2 regions of the [Clostridium] celerecrescens 18A genome follow, and region 1 is predicted to be linked to the other one. Evidence: predicted binding sites of a transcription regulator. Region 1 holds the regulator's gene; the other holds the start of a gene.
What was found. The regulator NrdR, encoded in region 1, represses ribonucleotide reductase genes. The targets are predictions, from matches to a motif close to CACAANATNTTGTG.
Positions count from the first base shown of each region.

Region 1 (3,423 bases):
CGGTATACGATGTGGGAGAGCAGTTTATACCTATTATAAAAAAAGCCATGGTGCTTTGCAGGGTTCCCATGAAGTCTGTTTGCGCCCGGCCCATGCAGGAGGCTACGGAGGGAGAGACCAGGCGGCTTGAGCAGATTCTTAAGGAAGAGGGATTGCTTCCGTGAATGCAGAGGGATAGAGATTTTTTAAAGCAGGTAAAAGAACATTCTTTAACGGGTATCCGCTGAAGAATGTTCTTTTTATTGAATGATAAAACTTCCTTATTATCAGCTGTTCTTGCAAAATATCGTTAGACGTTTTTCGCCAAACAAATATTAATTTTACAGAATATGGAAAATAATGTATAATTGCCATATGATCGAAAGTAAAAGTCCTTTCGATCATCGGATGGACGGCGCAAAAAGCATGCGCCTTTTATTCTTGCTTGCTCAGCTCTCTTATCATCAATTGCTAAACAAGTTCGAATAAGTTATATATTATGACAGAAAGGGAGATGATAGAAATGGATCAGGATAATCAAGATGGATCCTGGCAGGTAAACCAGGATTGGGATCGCGAAGCCGTATATAAACAGCCGGAGAGTCCGGTACAGAGCAACATGGCCCTGGCCTCTCTGGTCATGGGGATTCTAGGAATTATAACCTCCTGCTGCTGTTATGGAGGAATGATTTTCGGAAGCCTTGGAATTTTGTTTGCCCTGCTTTCCAGGACAGAAGATAGGTTTGAAGGCTATGCAAAGGCAGGCCTTATTACTTCAACCATTGCCATTGTGCTTGTTGTATTGGTTATAATCGTATTTGTGGGGACTGCGGCGATGAGTGGCCTGGGGCTGGGAGGTGTGTTTTCATGAAGACTTCATCATCAGAACTTAAAAGTCGTGCAAAGCGGTCCTTGAAAGGCAGATACGGCTTGTGTATCGGCATCCAGTTTATAGAAGGTGCCATTCTTCTGGCTATAACTTTGGTGTATATTTTAACGTCCTTTTCTATGGGACTGGTAAGGGATCCTTTTATTAATGGCGGCAGCGTAACAACAGGAAATGTGATCCTGAAGGCAGGTGTTTATATATCGTTCCTGATCATTCTCTCTGTATACGGTCTTTTAAAACCGGGAGTCCTTAAGATTTATATGGATATATGCAATGGCAATGCAGCCAAACTGTCTGACCTTCTCTTTGCTTTTCAGAACAAGCCCCATAGGTTTTTAGGACTTTATTTTATAAATCTTTTCATTGGGTTTGCCTGGGGGATACCGTACTTTGTAGTACTCATTGTAGCAGTCATCACTGATTTTATACCTGTCATGGTAGTACTGCTGGTACTTACGTACCTGCTTCTGCTTATTGGAAATATCATAACTATGCTGTATTTATCCCAGTCTATGTTCCTACTCATCGAGTCCCCGGATCAGAGGGTATTTGGGAGCCTTAAGGAAAGTGCAGCCATGATGAAGGGCAATAAGGGCGGCTATTTTTACCTTTTCATAAGCTTTATTGGCATGGTAGTCTTGGGATACTGCTCCATGGGAATTGGTTTGCTCTGGATCGTCCCTTATATTCAAGCTACTATGACAGAATATTATCTGGATCTTAAGGAACGGCTTTCCCGGAACAGCCATGGAAGAGGTGAGGAAGTTTCTTTTGAATCCATGTGGAGCCAGGAAAATCAGTGGTAGAGCCGTGTCATGCATAAGGTATGCGCATAGAATATACTAAGGAGGTGTATTCTATGCGAATTTGTGAACTAAAACAAAAAGAGGTAATCAATATTTGTGACTGCAGACGCCTCGGTTATGTTGGTGATGTAGATTTTGACATGGAAACAGGATGCCTTTTGGCTATTATCGTACCAGGACCAGGATGCTTTTGCGGCTTTTTAGTCAGGGAAAAGGAGTTTATCATTCCATTCTGTGACATAAGGCAGGTGGGCCCGGACATCATCCTTGTAAATGTGGATTTGGAAAAAGCAACGGAAAGATGCGGGATATAAGGAGGATGGGCTTGCGGATCTTTGGATTGTAAGATATGATATATAAAACGAAGTTCGATTCGTGACACTAAAATTACAGTCCGTAGACAGGAGGACCAGAAACGTGAAATGTCCATTTTGCAATGAAGCAGACACCAAGGTCATTGATTCCAGACCGGCAGACGACAACAGTTCAATCAGACGCCGCAGACAATGCGAGAAATGCGGAAAGAGATTTACCACCTATGAAAAGCTTGAGACCATGCCCCTTATGGTTATTAAGAAGGATAATTCCAGAGAAGTTTATGACCGTTCAAAAATAGAATCAGGAATTCTTCATTCCTGCCATAAGCGGCCGGTATCATCCCAGCAGATTGATTCCATGGTAGACGAGATAGAGACCCAGGTTTTCAACCGTGAAGAAAAAGAAGTGGAAAGTACGGTGATCGGAGAGCTTGTCATGAAAAAACTGCAGGAAGTGGATGAGGTTGCTTATGTGCGCTTTGCTTCCGTATACAGGGAATTTAAAGACGTGAGTACGTTTATGGAAGAAATAGGAAAACTGTTGAAAAAGTAGGAGATATATGTTTAAAGTATTTTATCCGGATAAAGATGCGGCATCAGCATACGATATATCCTTTGAAAAATTATATAAAAATGGGATCAGAGGCGTGATTTTTGATATTGATAATACTCTGGTGCCTCATGGTGCGCCCGCAGATGATAGAGCTAAGAAATTATTTTTACATCTGCGTGAACTTGGGATGGAATCCTGCCTCCTTTCCAATAACAAAGAGCCGAGAGTGGCTTCCTTTGCCAGGGCTGCGGGCAGCCCTCATTATATATATAAAGGAAACAAGCCCTGGAGAAAGGGCTATCAAAGAGCGATGGAATTCATGAAAACGGATGCGAAACATACGGTTTTTGTGGGGGATCAGCTATTTACCGATGTTTATGGAGCCAAAAGAGCCGGAATCTACAGCATTCTGGTCATGCCGATTCATCCCAAAGAAGAAATCCAAATTGTTTTAAAGAGGTATTTAGAAGCAGTAGTGCTGTATTTTTATCACAGAGATAAGAAAAGAAAAAAAGCGAACAGTGTCAGGTGAAAGAACATTTATGAAGGGTAAAAGACAGCCTGACAGGTTATAATACGGATGAGACGGTCCGGACAAGCCGGCTGATCCGGGAGATACAGGAGATGCTTTGCCCGGAAAGCATGGGAGAAAAGGTGGTAAAAAGGATATGAAAATTCTTGTATTAAACGGGCCGAATCTAAACTTTTTAGGAATCCGAGAAAAGGGAATATACGGAACAGAGGATTATGATGCGCTGGTATCCATGCTGGAAGAAAAGGCGCAGAGAGAAGGTCATGAGCTGGAAGTCTTTCAGAGCAATTATGAAGGCGGAATCATAGATAAAATTCAGGAGGCATATCACAATGGAACAGAAGGGA
Region 1 is NZ_PGET01000001.1:1,229,906-1,233,328, forward strand. Features, by position in the region: gene H171_RS05705 (dihydrodipicolinate synthase family protein) at 1-164, shown strand, start outside; gene H171_RS24540 (hypothetical protein) at 503-850, shown strand; gene H171_RS05715 (DUF975 family protein) at 847-1,674, shown strand; gene H171_RS05720 (PRC-barrel domain-containing protein) at 1,728-1,988, shown strand; gene nrdR (transcriptional regulator NrdR) at 2,092-2,544, shown strand; gene H171_RS05730 (YqeG family HAD IIIA-type phosphatase) at 2,552-3,076, shown strand; gene aroQ (type II 3-dehydroquinate dehydratase) at 3,213-3,423, shown strand, end outside.

Region 2 (3,423 bases), 1.0 Mb from region 1:
GATATCGGAAAAATGCGGAATACTGAACATCGGAATGGAAGGCGTCATGCTTTCCGGTGCTTTTTTCTCCTTTGCAGGCACATTTTACTCAGGAAGCATTCTTGCAGGGCTTCTTTGCGGTATGGCGGGAGGAGCGGCTGTCAGCATGCTTCATGGAATTCTGTCTATCAGGCTCTCCAAGGACCAGTCGGTCAGCGGGATCGCCATTAATATATTTATACTGGGTGTTACCAGCTTCCTGTATAAACTGATGTCCGGCGGACAGTCCTACCAGCAGATTGAGCCTTTGTTAAAAGTGCGGATCCCGGTGCTTGCCGATATTCCGCTCATTGGCAATGCTCTTTTTAATCAGGATATTCTAACCTATTTGATATATTTTCTGGTCATGGGAGTATCATTTTTTTATAAGAAGACAAACACAGGACTTTCCTTTGCCGCCATCGGTGAAAGTCCCCGCGCAGCGGATTCTGCCGGGATACCGGTTTACCGGTACCAGTACATCTCCTTAGTGTTAAACGGAATTCTGGGCGGCATTGGGGGCGCTTATCTGGTCCTGGTACAGGTGGGGAATTTTTCGGAAAATATGACCTCCGGACGAGGATATATCGCTCTGGCGGCTGTCATCCTGGGGCGTTATCTTCCCTTTGGAATGTTGGGTGCAGCCTTTTTGTTCGGTGCTGCCAATGCGCTGCAGATCCGTCTTCAGGCGGTGGGAGTTCCCCTTCCTTCCCAGGCATTGTCCATGCTTCCTTACCTGATCACATTAGCGGCCCTGCTGGGCTCCGCCCACAAAAATCAAGGGCCGGAAAGCCTTGGGAAGCCTTATGTGCGCGGTTCAAGATAAAGATTTTCCTCTTAATGAAAACGCTTGAAATCTTACTTTGTAAGACATTAAGCGTTTTTTTAATCATTAATTTTCCTGCAATTGTTTGGAAATAATAAAAGAAGAAAGTCATTAGAAAACGAATATTTTGTGTATCGGTAGTTGAAATTAACTATATGTTGTGGTATATTTTTACATATGAGATCCAATAACAGTTATTGATACTAATATAAAACATGGAATGGCAGGAATTATGAATGGACAAGACAGATGGAAAAAAGGTAATTCTGGAATATTTTAAAGAGGTGCCGGAGCTGGAAGGCGTTTTAAAGGGAATCCAGAAGGATTGGGGTTTTGCACCATATGATTTGGAACACCTCTCAGTAAAATTTACAGGGTTCTGTAAGAAAAATATGAGCCTGGGAGAACGGTTTGAGGCGCTCATCCAGGCAGCTGTGGAGCTGACAACCCAGGAGGCGCCGAACTGGGAGTATATAGGGGCCAGGCTCTCCATGCTGCGTTATGAAACCAGGTTAAAGGAAGAGCTGGAACGCAGAAAGCTTGAAAGCTTTTATGATAAAATATGTTTTCTGACAGAGGATGGGCTTTATGGGAATTACATTCTGGAGAATTACAAGAAGGAAGAAATTGACCGGTATGAAAGCTATATGGTTCAGAGCAGAAATCATCTGTTTAATTATTCCGGGCTGGAATTGCTGCTTAACCGGTACGTGATCCGCAGCCGGCAGAATGCGCCTTTAGAGTCGCCCCAGGAAATGTTTCTTGGGATTGCTATGCATCTTGCCATGCTGGAAAAGGATGACCGGGATACTTGGGTAAAACGGTTTTATGATATGCTCAGTACTTTGAAGGTCACCATGGCGACGCCCACCCTTTCAAATGCCAGAAAGCCTTACCATCAGCTATCCTCCTGCTTTATCGATACCGTACCGGACAGTCTGGATGGCATTTACCGAAGCATAGACAGCTTTGCAAAGGTCAGTAAGTTCGGAGGCGGCATGGGCCTTTATTTCGGAAAGGTCCGCGCCGCAGGGAGTGCGATCCGCGGCTTTAAGGGAGCGGCAGGAGGCGTGATCCGGTGGATCAAGCTGGCCAATGATACGGCTGTGGCGGTGGACCAGCTTGGGGTACGGCAGGGAGCTGTGGCGGTTTATTTAGATGTCTGGCACAAGGATCTTCCGGAGTTCCTTACTCTCAGGACCAATAACGGTGACGACCGTATGAAGGCTCATGATGTTTTTCCGGCCGTCTGCTATCCTAACCTGTTCTGGAAGCAGGCAAAGGAGAACATAGATGGGGACTGGTACCTGATGTGCCCCCATGAGATTCTGACGATAAAGGGCTGGGCATTGGAAGATTCCTATGGAGCCCAGTGGGAGGAACGATATCTGGACTGTGTGAATGACAGCCGTATCCACAAGCGGATCATTCCCATTAAAGATATCATCCGTCTTGTTTTAAAAAGCGCTGTGGAAACAGGAACGCCCTTTACCTTTAACCGGGATATTGTCAATGAAGCCAATCCAAACAGCCACAGCGGCATCATTTACTGCAGCAATCTGTGTACGGAGATAGCTCAGAATATGAGCGGGGTGGAACAGGTGGACCAGCAGATACAGACAGTGGACGGAGAGACTGTGGTGGTAACTGTAACGAAGCCGGGAGACTTTGTTGTGTGCAACCTGGCCAGCCTTTCCCTTGGGAATATTGATCTTAAGGATACCAAAGAGCTGACGGAGCTTACAAGAAATGCAGTCCGTGCTTTGGACAATGTCATTGATTTGAATTTTTTCCCCGTGCCCTATGCAAAAGTAACCAACCTCCGTTACCGTCCGGTGGGACTTGGAGTAAGCGGATATCATCACATGCTGGCAAAGAACGGAATTTCCTGGGAGTCAGAGGAGCATCTTGAATTTGCGGACAAGGTGTTTGAGGCAATCAATTATGCGGCAATTGAAGCAAGCTGTGATTTCGCTGGGGAAAAGGGAAGATATAGCCTGTATGAAGGAAGTGAATGGCAGACAGGTGTATATTTTGACAAACGGGGATATTGTTCTGAAAAGTGGAAGTGCCTTCGGGAAAAGGTGGCGGCCCGCGGCATGAGGAATGGCTGGCTCATCGCCATAGCGCCTACCAGCAGCACCAGCATGATCGCCGGTACCACGGCTGGACTTGACCCTGTGATGAACCGGTATTATCTGGAAGAAAAAAAGAACGGTTTGGTTCCCCGGGTAGCCCCGGACTTAACGCCGGAAACATTTTGGAAGTATAAAAATGCCCATTACATTGATCAGAGGTGGTCCATTAGGGCGGCGGGAGTCCGCCAGCGTCATGTGGACCAGGCACAGAGTATGAACCTATATATAACGAATGATCATACCCTTCGTCAGGTATTGGAGCTATATATCCTGGCATGGGAAAAGGGTGTGAAAACCATTTATTACGTCCGTTCCAAAAGCCTGGAAGTGGATGAATGCGAGGCCTGCTCCAGCTGACAAAACGGTTGGAAATAATAATAAAACAAGAGAGTGCGGAGAAAACGATATGGACCAATTAAAAAAAAGACCCCTTTTTCATCC
Region 2 is NZ_PGET01000001.1:2,231,285-2,234,707, reverse strand. Features, by position in the region: gene H171_RS10360 (ABC transporter permease) at 1-844, shown strand, start outside; gene H171_RS10355 (ribonucleoside-diphosphate reductase subunit alpha) at 1,081-3,339, shown strand; gene H171_RS10350 (ribonucleotide-diphosphate reductase subunit beta) at 3,389-3,423, shown strand, end outside.
Region 2: H171_RS10355 (ribonucleoside-diphosphate reductase subunit alpha) is a predicted target of NrdR. The motif match lies at 994-1,007, and genes of this name have one in related genera.